One region of the Streptomyces sp. NPDC051921 genome, then DNA from elsewhere that is predicted to be linked to it. Evidence: riboswitches for the same ligand, from Rfam matches in the RefSeq annotation. Region 1 holds a riboswitch; the other holds the start of a gene.
What was found. A riboswitch is a leader RNA that binds a small molecule or an ion and turns the genes downstream of it on or off. The one in region 1 is predicted to bind S-adenosylmethionine.
Positions count from the first base shown of each region.

Region 2: it holds a riboswitch for S-adenosylmethionine, as region 1 does, so the genes downstream of both, AB0M16_RS27080 (aminotransferase class V-fold PLP-dependent enzyme) here and thrC (threonine synthase) in region 1, are expected to answer to the same signal.

Region 1 covers NZ_JBFAXU010000023.1:124,440-132,340, forward strand. The annotation lists gene AB0M16_RS27925 (immune inhibitor A domain-containing protein) at 1-1,051, opposite strand, end outside; gene AB0M16_RS27930 (trehalose-6-phosphate synthase) at 1,363-2,742, opposite strand; gene AB0M16_RS27935 (hypothetical protein) at 2,882-3,331, opposite strand; gene AB0M16_RS27940 (glucosyl-3-phosphoglycerate synthase) at 3,370-4,314, opposite strand; SAM riboswitch class I at 4,436-4,580, shown strand; gene thrC (threonine synthase) at 4,574-5,884, shown strand; gene AB0M16_RS27950 (MoaD/ThiS family protein) at 5,908-6,186, shown strand; gene AB0M16_RS27955 (cold-shock protein) at 6,601-6,804, shown strand; gene groL (chaperonin GroEL) at 7,150-7,901, shown strand, end outside.
Region 2 covers NZ_JBFAXU010000022.1:116,246-124,146, reverse strand. The annotation lists gene AB0M16_RS27090 (cytochrome bc complex cytochrome b subunit) at 1-623, shown strand, start outside; gene trpD (anthranilate phosphoribosyltransferase) at 760-1,824, shown strand; SAM riboswitch class IV at 1,913-2,029, shown strand; gene AB0M16_RS27080 (aminotransferase class V-fold PLP-dependent enzyme) at 2,212-3,693, shown strand; gene AB0M16_RS27075 (Lrp/AsnC ligand binding domain-containing protein) at 3,761-4,042, opposite strand; gene AB0M16_RS27070 (rhomboid family intramembrane serine protease) at 4,208-4,933, opposite strand; gene AB0M16_RS27065 (hypothetical protein) at 5,084-5,326, shown strand; gene AB0M16_RS27060 (NYN domain-containing protein) at 5,372-6,736, shown strand; gene AB0M16_RS27055 (NlpC/P60 family protein) at 7,002-7,901, shown strand, end outside.

The DNA.
Region 1 (7,901 bases):
GGGTCCAGAAGGCGGTGGAGTTCTCGCCGCCGTCGGTGTCGTAGTAGTCCGGCAGGCCGAGGTCGTGACCGAACTCGTGGCAGAAGACGCCGAGTCCGCCGTTCTCGCCCTCGGTGGTGTAGTCGCCGAGCCAGTACTTCGACTGGCCGATGCGGGCGCCGCCCGCCTTGTTCTGGGTGCCGGAGACGTCGGGGCCGGTGAGGCCGAAGTCGTCGCCGTTGACGTACCAGCGGTGCGACCAGATGGCGTCCTCGCCCTGCGCGCCGCCGCCGGCGTCCTCGCCCATGCCGGCGTGGACGGCCTGGAAGTGGTCGATGTAGCCGTCGGCCTCGTCGAAGTTGCCGTCGTGGTCCCAGTCGTTGCGGTCCCAGACGTCGAACTGCGCGAGGTACGCGTCGATCTCGGCGGGCGTCTTCCCGGCCGCGATCTGCGCGTTCCACCAGGCGTCGCCGGTGTCCTGGATGAAGGCCCAGGAGCCGCCGGTGTCCTCGACGGCGTTGTCGCCGTAACGGGACGCGTTGTAGGGGACCTTGACCCAGTTCTCGACGGTGTTGCTCACCGAGTAGCGGCCGCCGGACAGCTTCTCGTAGAACGTCCGCATCGACTCGCCGGAGCCGTTGAACAGGTCCTCGTAGTGGGCCTTGGAGAAGTCGGCGGTCCAGGCGTTGGAGTTGTCCACGCTCCGGTCCGGCTGCGGGATCTGGTTGTGCAGCGGCCCGGCGACGCTGCCGTACTTGCCGAGGCTCTGGTCGCCGAACTCGGAGAGGATCGTGAGGATCTTCTCCTGGCGTACGGCGGTCGTGGTCGTCGTCTCGGCGAACTTGCCGGGCGCGACCTCGACGACGCCGCGGGCGTTCGCCTTCGCCTTGCCCTTGGCGACCAGGTCGATCGCCTTCTCGCGCAGTTCGGTGCGCTGCTTGGTGAGCGGTCCGGGGCGGTTGTCCGCGCGGGGCGCCGTGCTGGCGCCCGTGCTGCCGTCCCGGGCTTCCTGCGCGGCGGCCGGGGTGAGGCCTGCGGCGAGGAGTGCGGTGAGCGCCGACCCTAGGGTCATGCCCACGACAATCTTTTTCACGTCGTGCGATCCCTTCGCTCGCATGCGTAGGACGCATGGTGCGCGTGGTTCCGTTGAGGGTGAACGGATCGCCTGGGGGAACGATCGGCGCAGAGTCTGGCACGGAAGGACCGGTCAGGAGGAGGGGGAGACCCCGAAGAATTTCCCGCCGGATGCAGGGGAGCAGTAGGGGAGGGGCAGGGTCTGCCCTGTCGCCGCCGTGATCGACGACGGCGACGCCGGTGCGACGGCGAAGGCGACGACGGCGGTGCGACGGCGACGACGACGGCGGTGCCAGAGCGCGGGAGGCCCTACGGGAGCGCCCGCAGCGCCTCCAACTGGTCCAGGAACCAGCGCTGCGGCGGCAGCGCCGTCGCCGCCGCAGCGAGGCGCTTCGTGCGGTCGGCGCGCTCCGGGGCGGGCATGGAAAGGGCCTCGTGCAGCGCCTCGGCGGTGCCCGTCACGTCGTACGGGTTGACCGTGAGGGCGTCGGCGCGCAGCTCCTCGTACGCGCCCGCCTCCCGGGAGAGCACCAAGGCGCAGCCCGCGTCGGAGACCACCGGGATCTCCTTGGCGACCAGGTTCATGCCGTCGCGGACCGGGTTGACCAGGGCGACGTCGGCCATCCGGTAGGCGGCGAGGGAGCGGGTGAAGTCGTCCTGGACGGACACCAGGACGGGCTGCCAGTCCGGCGTGCCGAACTCCTCGTTGATCCGCGCCGCGAGCTCGCCGACCGAGGCCGTGTACGCCCGGTAGACCTCCAGGTCCTGCCGCGAGGGGTAGGCGGAGGCCAGGTGGACGACGCGGCCGCGCCACTCGGGGCGGGTGGTCAGGAGTTCCCGGTAGGCGAGCAGGCCGCGCAGGATGTTCTTGGACAGCTCCGTGCGGTCGACGCGGACGATGGTCCTGCGGTCGCCGACCTCGGCGCGCAGCGCGGCGAGCCGTTCGTCGACCTCGGGCCGGTGGGCGAGGCCGCGCAGTTCCCCGGCGTCCACGCCGAGGGGGTGCACGGCGACCCGCGTGCCGTCGGCCGCGCGCTCGACCAGGGGGTCGGCGAGGAAGGCGGACGCCCAGGCCCGGGTGTGGAAGCCGACCTCGTCGGCGCCGAGCATGCCCTCGACCAGCTCGTGGTGGACGTCGTCCGGGAGCATGCCCAGGTACTGCGGCGAGGCCCACGGCGTGTGCGTGAAGTGCGCGATCCGCAGGTCGGGGCGCAGCGCGCGCAGCTGCCCCGGCACCAGCGCCAGGTGGTAGTCCTGGACGAGCACCGCCGCGCCCTCGTCGGCGGCCTCGGCGAGGGCCTCGGCGAAGGCGCGGTTGTAAGCGCGGTAGGACTCCCAGCGGCGGCGGAAGGCCGCGTCGAAGACGGGCTCGCGCGGGATGTCGTACAGATGGTGGTGCAGGAACCACAGCACCGAGTTCGCGATGCCGTTGTACGCGTCGGCGTACACGTCCGGGTCGATGTCCAGCATGCGCACCCCGGGCTCGGCCACGCCGCGCCGCACCGCCTCGCGGTCGCCGTCGCTCAGCGCCGCGCACACCCAGAGGCCGTCCTCCGCCGCGCCCTCCGACGAGACGGCGCTCAGGCCCGACACGAGCCCGCCGCCGCCCCGCCGGGTGTCCAGGGCGCCGTCGTCCCGCACGGTGTACGAGACCGGGCCACGGTTCGATGCCACGAGGACAGAAGCCATACGGCGAACCTAGCCCGTCCGGTAAACGCTCAAACGTACGGATTCGAGACGTACGGATTCGGGCCGGCAGGGCTCGACGGGTCCGGAGGGTCCGTCGCCGAGCCGGCCCGCACCGCTGCCCCCGGCCCGCCCCCGCGACTCAGCGCGGCCCGCGGGCCCTGGCCGCCGCCATGGCCACCGCGCCCGTCGCCGCCAGCGCGAGGCCCAGCGCGCCGAGCAGCCACAGGCGCTCGCCGGTCCGCGTCGTCGTGCCGCCCTGGGCGCCGCCGTGGGCGCCGGCGCGCGGGCCGGGGTCCGGGGAGGGCGGCGCGGGGCGCGGGGTCGTCGGTGCGGGGGACGACGGGGACCGGTCCGGCGGTGCCGGCTCGGGGCCCGTGGCCGGCCCGTCGAGCCCCGGGTGGGCGCCGGCGGCCTTCCTCGCCGCAGAAAGGTCACCCGGGTGCGCGGTCCTCGGAGCGCCGTGCGCGACCCTGCCCCGGTCGGCCGCGGCGGGGGCGGCCGAGGGGATCGTCAGTGTCCCGGCCGCCATGCCGAGGGCGGCCAGCAGGATTCCCGTTGCCGTTCTGAACCGTGTGAATCTGAGCCGCATGAAACGGAAATGTAGGCAGAAATGATCATTATTCGCTGTCACGCCACGCGGCGGCGCTCCGCGTACTCCGCGATCTCCGTCATCGGCGGCCGCTCCTCCGTGTCCACCGCGTACGTGTGCGGCGTGAATCCGTCCTCGCCGCGCTCGAACTGGGTGAGCAGCGGTCGCACCAGGTGCCCGCGCGAGAGACGCAGCTGGGCCGTCCGGTAGATCGCCGCCGCCATCCGGCCGAGCGCCCGGCCGTCCTGGTGCCGGTGCTTGCGCACCCCCACGTCCACCTGTGCGAGTGCGTCCAGGCCGACCGTGTGCAGCGCGTCCACGAGGAGGCCCAGCTCCACTCCGTAACCGACCGGGAACGGGAGCCGCTCCAGCAGGGAGCGCCGCGCCGCGTACTCGCCGCCCAGCGGCTGGACGAAACCGGCGAGCCTCGGCCAGTGCAGGTTGAGCAGCGGCCGGGCCACCAGCTCCGTCACACGACCGCCCTGACCTGGGGTGTCGCCGAGCGGGCGGTCGTACATCGCCTTCACGAAGTCCACGTCCGGATCGGTGAGCAGCGGGCCGACGATCCCCGTGACGAAGTCCGCCGAGAAGTCCCGCAGGTCCGCGTCGACGAAGCAGACGACGTCCCCGCTGGTCACCATCAGTGACCGCCACAGGACCTCGCCCTTGCCCGGCACCGCCGGTATCCGGGGCAGGATCGCGTCGCGCGCCACCACCCGCGCGCCGGCGGCCGCGGCGACCTCGGCCGTACGGTCGGTCGAGCCCGAGTCGATCACCACCAGCTCGTCCACCAGCGGCACCGCCGGCGTCATCAGTTCGCGGCGGATCACGGAGACGATCGCGCCGACGGTCGCCTCCTCGTTCAGCGCGGGCAGCACCACGCTGACCGTCGTCCCCCGCTTGGCGGCGAGGACCCGCTCCAGCGGACGGTCGGCCACGGACCAGGACCGCCGGGCCAGCCAGCGCTCCACTTCTTCCAGCAACGTGATCTCCATCTCGCGGATCGGACGTCCGTCTCCCCTGTCGAGGCCTTCGGTTACAGTCTTGAACAACGCGGACGCCCGATGCATGTCGGGGTGCCGGCCGCGTCCCACAATCGAATACCGCTCATCCAGAGGGGCAGAGGGAAACGGCCCGTTGAAGCCCCGGCAACCCTCCAGTCGGTTTGTCTCGTCCTCCAGCGAGGCCCCCGGCTAGGGAAGGTGCCAAATCCGTCTCATGGCGAAATGCGTCATGAGGAAGATGAGGAGAAAGGGCCTCGCCTCCATGGCTGTACAGACCGTCGCACCCGGAACCACCGTCGATCTCGGTCCCGCTTCCGGACTCTCCTGTCGCGAATGCGGCGAATCCTTCCCGCTCGGCCCGATCTTCGCCTGTGAGCTGTGTTTCGGCCCCCTCGAGGTCGCGTACGACCTGCCCACCGGTGACCCCGAGGCCCTGCGCAAGCAGATCGAGGCCGGCCCCGCCAACATCTGGCGCTACGCCCCGCTGCTGCCCGTCCCCGCCGACGTCGCCGAGAAGCCGAACCTGAACCCGGGCTGGACCAAGCTCGTCCAGGCCGACAACCTCGCCCGCGAGATCGGCGTCGAGCCCGGCAAGCTCTTCGTCAAGGACGACTCCGGCAACCCGACCCACTCCTTCAAGGACCGGGTCGTCGCCCAGGCCATCGAGGCCGCCCGCGCCTTCGGCTTCACCACCCTCTCCTGCTCCTCCACCGGCAACCTGGCCGGCGCCGTCGGCGCCGCCGCCGCCCGGGCCGGCTTCCGCTCCTGCGTGTTCATCCCGCACGACCTGGAGCAGGGCAAGGTCGTCATGGCCGGTGTCTACGGCGGCGACCTGGTCGCCATCGAGGGCAACTACGACGACGTCAACCGCTTCTGCTCGGAGCTCATCGGCGACCCGCTCGGCGAGGGCTGGGGCTTCGTGAACGTCAACCTCCGCCCGTACTACGGCGAGGGCTCGAAGACGCTCGCGTACGAGATCTGCGAGCAGCTCGGCTGGGTCATCCCGGACCAGCTGGTCATCCCGATCGCCTCCGGCTCCCAGCTCACCAAGATCGACAAGGGGCTGCAGGAGCTCGTCAAGCTGGGCCTGGTCGAGGACAAGCCGTACAAGATCTTCGGCGCCCAGGCCGAGGGCTGCTCCCCGGTCTCCGCCGCCTTCAAGGCCGGTCACGACGTGGTCCGCCCGCAGAAGCCGAACACCATCGCCAAGTCGCTGGCCATCGGCAACCCGGCCGACGGCCCGTACGTGCTCGACATCGCCCGCCGCACGGGCGGTGCCGTGGAGGACGTGAACGACGAGCAGGTCGTCGACGCCATCAAGGTCCTCGCCCGCACCGAGGGCATCTTCGCCGAGACCGCGGGCGGCGTGACCGTCGGCGTGACGCGGAAGCTCGTCGAGAACGGCCTCATCGACCCCACGCTGACGACGGTGGTCCTCAACACCGGCGACGGCCTCAAGACCCTGGACGCCGTGGCCGAGAGCTCGCAGGCGACCGCCACCATCCGCCCGAGCCTGGACGCGTTCCGCGACGCGGGCCTGGCCCACTGAATCCGAGAGGTACGAAGACAGCCATGGCCGTGAACGTCCGCATCCCCACCATCCTCCGCACCTACACCGGCGGTCAGTCCGAGGTGCCCGCCGAGGGTGCGACCCTCGCCGAGGTCATCGCCGACCTGGAGAAGAACCACACGGGCATCGCGGCCCGCGTCCTCGACGACCAGGGCAAGCTGCGCCGCTTCGTCAACGTGTACGTGAACGACGACGACGTGCGCTTCGAGCAGGGCCTGGAGACCGCGACGCCGGACGGCGCGGGCGTCTCCATCATCCCGGCCGTCGCCGGCGGCTGCTGAGCCGAGCGCGGCCGAGCCGTACCCACGAGTACCCGCAGTACCTGAATTGCCCCTTCCGCAAGAAGAAGCGGAAGGGGCAATTCTGCATGGTTGAGCGCGGTAGAGTTGGGGAAGTCCCCTCCGCTGCTCATGCCAGGCGCATATGAGAATGCGTCTCCGCACGGCAAGAAGTAGCCAATGTGCCCGCGCCTTGTGTACCTTCTGCGCGTTTTGCCGGGCCCGACTTGCCCCGGAATTCCGGGGATTCTCCCCAATTCCCCTTTCGGCCGTGCCCAGAATTCTCGTCCGATTGACCTGTTGCAGAGGGCAGTTGGGCAGATACATTCAGCCGCGGTCGACGCGTTCCGGCGCAGGGTCTGACCCGGGTCCGCGAAGTGCGGCCCCGCGCAAGGGCCAGTAATAGGGGAGTTAGGCATGGCTCAGGGCACCGTCAAGTGGTTCAACGCGGAGAAGGGCTACGGCTTCATCGCGGTCGACGGTGGTGCGGATGTTTTCGTCCACTACAGCGCGATCCAGATGGACGGATACCGCACCCTCGAAGAGGGTCAGCGGGTCGAGTTCGAGATCTCGCAGGGCCAGAAGGGTCCGCAGGCGGACATGGTCAAGCTCGCCGTCTGAGCGCGGCGCGATCGGCCACCGACGCACTTCCGTCGAGGGGCCCGCATCCCGGTGGGGATGCGGGCCCCTCGCGCGTGCTCGGGCGCGTGCGCCCGCGCGTGTGGCGCGCGTGCGCCGACAGATGGCCGGAGGGTGGCGGATCCCCCTGAGTCGCTTGCACTCTCCTAGGGCGAGTGCTAATCATTGGCGTTAGCACTCTGAAGGTGAGAGTGCTACGAGGATCGGGCAGACGAGGTCGCCGACCGAGTGGGGCAAGGAACCACGAGGAGCACGGAGGCCGTCCGTCGCGGGCGTCGGCGCGGTCCTGGAGCGTTATCCACCCCATGTCCGGGAGGACCACTTCACATGGCCAAGATCATCGCGTTCGACGAGGAGGCCCGGCGCGGTCTCGAGCGCGGCATGAACCAGCTCGCTGACGCCGTCAAGGTCACCCTCGGCCCCAAGGGTCGCAACGTCGTCCTCGAGAAGAAGTGGGGCGCCCCCACGATCACCAACGATGGTGTCTCCATCGCCAAGGAGATCGAGCTCGAGGACCCGTACGAGAAGATCGGCGCCGAGCTGGTCAAGGAAGTCGCCAAGAAGACGGACGACGTCGCCGGCGACGGTACGACCACCGCCACCGTTCTCGCCCAGGCGCTGGTCCGTGAGGGCCTGCGCAACGTCGCCGCCGGCGCCAACCCGATGGCCCTCAAGCGCGGCATCGAGAAGGCCGTCGAGGCCGTCTCCGGTGCGCTGCTCGACCAGGCGAAGGAGGTCGAGACGAAGGAGCAGATCGCCTCCACCGCCTCCATCTCCGCCGCCGACACCCAGATCGGCGAGCTCATCGCCGAGGCCATGGACAAGGTCGGCAAGGAAGGCGTCATCACCGTCGAGGAGTCCCAGACCTTCGGTCTGGAGCTGGAGCTCACCGAGGGTATGCGCTTCGACAAGGGCTACATCTCGGCGTACTTCGCGACCGACATGGAGCGCATGGAGGCCGCGCTCGAGGACCCGTACATCCTCATCGTCAACTCCAAGGTCTCCTCGGTGAAGGACCTGCTCCCGCTCCTCGAGAAGGTCATGCAGTCGGGCAAGCCGCTGCTGATCATCGCCGAGGA
Region 2 (7,901 bases), on a different contig from region 1:
TCTTCATCCCGCTGGTGATCTTCCCGGTGGTCCTGGCGGCCATCGCGGTCTACCCGTTCATCGAGTCCTGGATCACGGGTGACAAGCGCGAGCACCACATCGCGCAGCGCCCGCGCAACGCTCCGACGCGCACCGCCTTCGGTGTCGCCTGGATCACCGCGTACATGGTCATGCTCATCGGTGGTGGAAACGACCTCTGGGCGACCCACTTCCACCTGTCGATCAACTCGATCACCTGGTTCGTCCGGATCTTCTTCTTCGCCGGCCCGGTCATCGCGTTCGTCGTCACCAAGCGGATCTGCCTCGGCCTGCAGCGCCGCGACAAGGACAAGGTGCTGCACGGCCGCGAGTCCGGCATCATCAAGCGCCTGCCGCACGGTGAGTTCGTCGAGGTCCACCAGCCGCTCAGCCAGGGCGAGCTGCACCGCCTCACGGCGCACGAGCAGTACGCGCCGGCCGAGCTGCCGCCGGCCGTCGACGAGAACGGCGTGGAGCGCAAGATCGGCCGGATGCAGAAGCTCCGGGTCAAGCTCAACAGGGGCTACTACGGCGAAGACAACCAGATCGCCAAGCCCACCGTCGAGGAGTACAAGGAGATCCAGAGCGGCCACGGCCACCACTGATCACCTCGACCTCCTGACGTAGGTCGCCACGGCGAGAGCCCCGTCCATTCGATGGACGGGGCTCTTTGCCGTCCCCGGAGATCGATAGGGTGGGAGACAACCCTTGTAGGTCCGTACGGAGACATCAGGAGCGACCATGAGCGCAGTGAACCCCGCTGGAGGCGACACCGCGGCGGGCCGCTCCTGGCCCGCCCTGCTGAACGGGCTGCTCGAAGGCCGGGACCTGTCCGCCGACGACACCGCCTGGGCGATGGACCTGATCATGCGCGGTGAGGCGACCGACGCGCAGATCGCCGGGTTCATGGTGGCCCTGCGGGCCAAGGGCGAGACGGTGGAGGAGATCACCGGTCTCGTCCGGACCATGTACGAGCACGCCAACGTGATCGAGGTGCCCGGGCCCGCCGTCGACATCGTCGGCACCGGCGGGGACGGCGCCAAGACGGTGAACATCTCCACGATGGCGTCCATCGTGGTGGCCGGCACCGGAGTGAAGGTCGTCAAGCACGGCAACCGGGCCGCCTCCTCCGCCTCCGGCTCCTCCGACGTCCTGGAGAAGCTCGGCATCAATCTGCACCTGACCCCGCAGCGGGTCGCCGAGGTCGCCGAAGAGGCCGGCATCACCATCTGCTTCGCGGTGAAGTTCCACCCCTCGCTGCGGCACGTCGCCGCCGCCCGGGGCCAGCTCGGCATCCGCACGACCTTCAACGTGCTCGGTCCGCTGACCAACCCCGCCAAGGTGCGGGCCCAGGCCGTCGGCGTCGCGGACCCGCGCATGGCGCCCATCGTGGCCGGGGTGCTCGCCGAGCGCGGCAACTCCGCCCTGGTGTTCCGCGGTGACGACGGCCTGGACGAGCTGACGACCACCTCCACCTCCCGCGTCTGGGTGGTCCGCGGCGGCACGGTGACCGAGGAGCGCTTCGACCCGCGCGACGCCGGCCTCGAACTCGTGACCCTGGAGGACCTGCGCGGCGCCGACGCCTCGTACAACGCCGACGTGGCCCGTCGCCTGCTCGCCGGCGAGACCGGACCCGTACGGGACGCGGTGCTGCTCAACGCGGCGGCGGCGCTGACCGCCCTGGAGCCGGGGGAGGGCACCCTGGTGGAGCAGCTGCGCACGGGCATGGCGAAGGCCGCGGAGTCGATCGACTCGGGCGCCGCCCGGCGGGCCCTGGAGCGGTGGGTGGCGGCCAGCAACGCCTGACGCCCATGAGAACGGAGCATGGCGACCCCGTCCCGGATGCCGGGACGGGGTTGCGTCGTCGTGATCGACTGGCATAGGTTCTGTGACAGGTCATGAGTGACAGCGACAAAGCCCCGGCTGGCTGTCCGGCAACCCTCCGTCCGTGGCGGGGTGCCCCGGGTGAAGACCAGGCCGTACGAGCAGAAGCCTGCGGCAAGCGCGGACCCCTGCGCACAACCCTGGGGTCCTTGGTCCTCTAGGGAGCAGTGTCTCGTGAGCAAGCGAATGCGCTAGGGCCCTCCGGCCCCCTTCTCCACCACCACCCGTACGCGGCACCCCTTTGCGCGCTGCCGTCGCGCGGGCCTCTTCACGCCATTTCGCGCCCTTTTTATGCCGGGAGATACCGTCATGTCCGCACGCCCGAACGCCGCCGTCGCCGCCGTCCCCGTCGCCACCGACACCGTCTCCACCACCGTCCCTTCCGCCGCCCCCGCTCCCGCCTCGGCGTCCGGCGACTCCGACCCCTGCTGCGACGCCCCGCTGCCGGTCCTCGGCCGGGACGTCACGGTCCCGCTGGTCACCGGCGGCGAGGTCGGCTACGCGGCGCTCGACTACGCGGCCAGCGCCCCGGCCCTGCAGCGCGTGTGGGACGACGTCGCCGCGTACGCGCCGTACTACGGCAGCGTCCACCGCGGCGCCGGGTACCTCTCCCAACTCTCCACCGACCTCTTCGAGAACAGCCGGACCGCCGTCGCCGAGTTCCTCGACTGCCGCCCCGGCGACCAGGTCGTCTTCACCCGCTCCACCACCGACTCGCTCAACCTGCTCGCCCAGGTGATCCCCGCCGACTGCCAGGTCTTCGTCTTCGAGACCGAGCACCACGCCTCGCTGCTGCCCTGGGGGTCCCCCCACGCCCCCGGGCGTAGGGGGAGCGACGCCCGCGTCACCCACCTCAACGCGCCGCGCACCCCGCAGCAGGCCGTCGAGACCCTCGAGCGCGCGCTCGCCGACCGCGACCCCTCCGGCCCCGCCCTGGTCTGTGTGACGGGCGCCTCCAACGTCACCGGCGAGCTCTGGCCGGTGCGCGAACTCGCCGCCGCCGCGCACGCGCACGGCGCGCGGATCGTCCTGGACGCCGCCCAGCTGGCGCCCCACCACCCCGTCTCCGTACGGGAGTCGGACGTCGACTGGGTCGCCTTCTCGGGGCACAAGCTGTACGCCCCGTTCGGCTCCGGCGTCCTCGCGGGGCGGGCCGACTGGCTCCAGGACGCCGAGCCCTACCTCGCGGGCGGTGGAGCCTCCCGCAAGGTGGCCCGCCGGGCCGACGGTGGTGTGGACGTGGAGTGGCACACCACCGCGGCCCGGCACGAGGCGGGCTCGCCCAACGTGATCGGCGTCTACGCCATCGCCTCCGCCTGCAAGGCGCTCACCGAGGCCGGCTTCGACCGGCTCGTCGCCCGCGAGCGGCACCTGATCGCGAAGGTCCGCGAAGGCCTCGCCGAGGTGCCCGCGGTGCGGGTGCTCTCCCTCTTCGGCGACGACGCCGACAGGGTCGGCGTCATCTCCTTCGTCGTGGACGGCTGGAACAGTTCCCACTTCGCCGCCGCGCTCTCCGCCGAATACGGCATCGGCGTCCGGGACGGCCTGTTCTGCGCCCACCCGCTGGTGCGCACCCTGCTCGGCAGCGACCCGCAGGACCCGGGCGAGTGCGGCGCCCCCGAGGCCGCCCCGGGGGAGCGGTCGCTGAACGCCATCCGGGTGAGCTTCGGCGCCGGTACGCCGGACGAGCACGTGGAGCGGTTCGTCGGCGCGGTCAAGGAGCTGGTACGCGACGGCGCCCGGTGGAACTACCGCACCGAGGACGGCCGCTGCGTCCCGGACCGCGGCTGAACTGTCCCTCGTACGGGTGAAGCCGGCCTCCCGTGGGGAGGCCGGCTTCGTCGACGGTGCGCGGGCCCTACGACTCCAGGCCGATGGCGAACGCCGCGTCCAGATCGTGCTGGGAGTAGGCGCGGAAGGCGACGTGGGTGTCGGTGCCCTCGACGCCCGGGATCTTGGAGATCTGGCCGGGGATGATGTCGGCCAGGTCGTCGTGGCGGCCCACCCGGACCATCGCGATCAGGTCGTAGGTGCCGGTGACCGAGAAGACCTCGCTGACGGAGTCGATCGCGGCGATCGCCTCGGCGATCTCGGGGATCCGGTCCACGCTGGTCTTGATGAGCACGATCGCGGTGATCACGGCTGGCTTTCTCCCTCGGTGGCCGCGGCTGGTGGTTTCACTCTATCCGCCCTCCCGTCACCCGCCACCGCCCCTCCGAGGAAGCGCTGCGCGAGCCCCTTCTCCCTCCCGTCACCCGCCACCGCCCCTCCGAGGAAGCGCTGCGCGAGCCCCTTCTCCCTCCCGTCACCCGCCACCGCCCTCCTGGGAAAGCGCTTCGCGAGCCCCTCTCCCTCTGTAGCGCGCCCACGCGTAGAGGAACCCGATCCCGAACCCCACCACGTGCGCCAGGTACGCGACCCCCGGCCCCGATCCCGCCGAGCGTGCCGCCAGCCACTGCAGCGCGAACCAGAAGATCAGCACGATCCAGGCCGGGAAGCGCAGCGGCAGGAAGAAGAGGAAGGGGAACAGGCTGGTGACCCGGGAGCGCGGGAAGAGGTAGAGGAAGGCGCCGAGCACCCCGGAGATGGCCCCGGACGCCCCGACCAGGGTCTGCCCGCTGTCGGCGTGCGCCGCCGCGTACCCCACCAGCGCCAGGTAGCCGCAGCCCAGGGAGAACAGGCCGAACTCGGCCGCCCCCATCCGTTCCTCCGCCATGGCCCCGAAGACGTACAGGAACAGCATGTTCCCGAGCAGGTGCAGCCAGCTGCCGTGCACGAAGAGGGCGGTCAGCGGGGTGAGCAGGGCCCGCGGATCCCCTCGCAGGAGATCCGCCGGGATCACGCCCCAGCGCTGGAAGTAGCTGCTCTGCGCCGCGAGCAGGGTGTCGCCCGTGCCGTACGCGGGATTGAGCCCCGACACCGGGCCGACGGCGAACAGCAGCACGCAGGCGGCGATGAGTCCGTACGTCACGGTCGGCCCGTTCCGGGCGCCCCGCCAGGCGCCGAGGGCCGCGTCCCGCCAGTCGATCATGGACAGATCATGGCGTACCGGTGCCCACCTGGACAGAGTGCCTCGCCGTGACACGGGAGACCCGGGAGGCCGTAGGGTTACGGGCAGTACTCCCGCAGTTCGACGGCGCACCGCGGGCCCGTAAGCCTCGTACGGAAAGAGGACGGCACGATGACGACGGTTCCCCTGCCGACCGCCGAAACCCGCTGGCGCTGCACTCTCTGCGGCAACCTGACCCGCTTCGACGTGACCCGCTCGTCCAAGGTCGTGGAGTACGTCCATCTGGACCTCGCCGGAGAGCCCAAGGTAGAGGAGCGCGAGGTGGTCAGTGAGACCATCGAGTCGGTCCGATGCCGCTGGTGCAACGCGGTGGACCAGATCGAGTTGGTGGACAGGCCCGGCGCCGCTTCCTGAGAAGCGGCCCCACGAGGGCGACGACAGGGAGAGGGGTGACGGATCGTGGAGCAGCCCGCGCACGGTGATGAGCCGGCGGGCCCGGCAGACGACGCTGCCGAGGCGCTCGACCGACCCCTGCCCGAGGCCGTCCGGCGGAAGGTCGTCGCACTGGTCGCCGACGCCTTCGGCGGCCTCACCGTCTCCGACCTGCCGGCCCCGCTGCGGCAGTACGCCCGCTTCACCGCCTCCCGGCGGGCCAAGTTCGCCGGGAACGCGATGGCGGCCGCCCTGGAGGGCGATCCGCTGTTCCGGCAGCGGATCGGCGAACGCTTCAAGGCGTCCCAGCCCGAGCTCGCCGGCGCCGTCGAGTCCGGTGCCCCGCCCGCCGCCGCCGACCCCGTCGACGTCGCCGCGGCCGCCTATGTGCTGCGCCCGGCCGGTTGGGGCAAGCTCGTGGCCGCCGCCGGCGAGGAGGCGGAGCGCGCCGACGCCGAGCGCGCCGACGAGGCGAGTCGCCGCGAGCTGGAGCGGCTGCGCGAGGAGGTCGCGGGCGCGAAGGAGCGGGGCAAGGCCGAGACCGAGCAGTTGCGGCACGACCTGGAGGTCGCCCGCAAGGAAGCGGAATCGCTTCACCGGAAGCTGCGCAGCGCCCAGAGCGACGTGAAGCGCGGCGAGGCGGCGCTCCGGCGCGTCCAGGCGGAGATCGACGCCGTGAAGGCCGACGCCGCCGCCCAGGTGTCGGCCGCCGAGAGCGAGACCCGGCGGCTCAAGTCCCGGCTCGGCGAGGTGGAGGCCGCCCTGGAGGCCAGTCGGCGGGCCGCCCGCGAGGGCCGCTCGGTGGAGGACATGCGGCTGCGGCTGCTCCTGGACACGGTGCTCGACGCCGCGCAGGGGCTGCGCCGCGAACTCGCCCTGCCCCCGGTGTCGATGCACCCGGCGGACACCGTGGACGCCGTGGAGCCCGGCCGGATGTCGCCGAAGGACATCGCGGCCCGTGCCCTGTCCGAGACCGACCCGGCGCTCCTGGACCAGCTGCTCGAACTGCCCCAGGCGCACCTGGTGGTGGACGGCTACAACGTCACCAAGACCGGCTATCCGACGATGCCGCTGGAGAAGCAGCGGCTGCGGCTGCTCGGCGGTCTGTCCGCCCTCGCGGCGCGCTCCGGCGCGGAGATCACCTGTGTCTTCGACGGGGCCGAACTGGCGGCGCCGGTGCTGCTCGCTCCGCCGCGCGGGGTGCGGGTGCTGTTCTCCAAGCCCGGCGTCACGGCCGACGAGTTGATCCGTCAGCTGGTGCGGGCGGAGCCGCCGGGGCGTCCGGTGGTGGTGGTCTCCACCGACCGCGAGGTGGCCGACGGGGTCGCCAAGTCCGGTGCGCGGCCGGTCGCGTCCGCCTTGTTGCTCAAGCGCCTTTCGCGCCTCTCGTGATGTCTCGTCACCTTGGTCTGCTTTTTCCGGCATGCCCGTTTTCTGATCCACGCAGGGTCAAGTGGCCATTGCTGCCTGTGGGATGCGCGTAAATAATGTGTTGAGCGGGCGAGATTTTGCCTGCTGGGATTTGAACTGATCACAAGATGGTCACTAGGGTCGGGCCTCGAACCTTCGCGCGGTTGATCATCCATCGGGGATGACAGCGTGGGTCCCGCCTGCCGCAGCCCGGCCGGGCGGCTCGAGGAAGAAGGAGACCGCCCGAGTGGCGTCCCACCGTCGTCCCAAGCAGCCGAGCCGCACCCGTGTGACCGTGCTCACCGCGACCGCCGCAGCCGCCGTCGCGCTCTCCGCCCAGACCGGTGCCCAGGCGGCCCCGAAGCCCAAGATCGACGAGGTCAAGTCGAAGGTCGACAAGCTGCACCACGAGGCCGAGGAGGCCACGGAGCAGTACAACCTCGCCGAGGAGCGGCGCGAGAAGCTGCAGAAGGAGATCGGCGCCCTCCAGGACAAGGTGGCCCGCGGCCAGCAGGAGCTCAACACCCTGCGCGGGCAGATCGGTTCGGTCGCCACCGCGCAGTACCGCTCCGGCGGCATCGACCCGGCGCTCCAGCTCTTCCTCTCCTCCGACCCGGACACCTACCTCGACAAGGCGTCCGCGATCGACCAGCTCGGCGCCAAGCAGGCCGACGTCCTGCAGTCCATCCAGGCCAAGCAGCGCACCCTCGCCCAGGAGCGCGCCGAGGCGACGACGAAGCTCGCCGACCTGGAGGACGTGCGCAAGACGCTCGCCGAGAAGAAGAAGAAGTTCCAGGGCAAGCTCGCCGAGGCCCAGAAGCTGCTCAACACCCTGACGGCCGCCGAGCGCGCGAAGATCCAGCAGGACGAGCAGCGCGCCAGCCGTGCCGCCGGCGACCGCGTCGACCTCGGCAACGAGGTGCCCGCCTCGCAGCGCGGCGCCGCCGCCCTCAACGCCGCCGCCACGCAGCTCGGCAAGCCGTACGTCTCCGGCGCCGAGGGCCCCAACTCCTACGACTGCTCGGGCCTGACCCAGTGGTCGTACCGCCAGGCCGGCGTCGGCATCAGCCGTACCACCTACACCCAGCAGAACGACGGCGTGAAGATCGGCCGCAGCCAGCTCAAGCCGGGCGACCTGGTCTTCTTC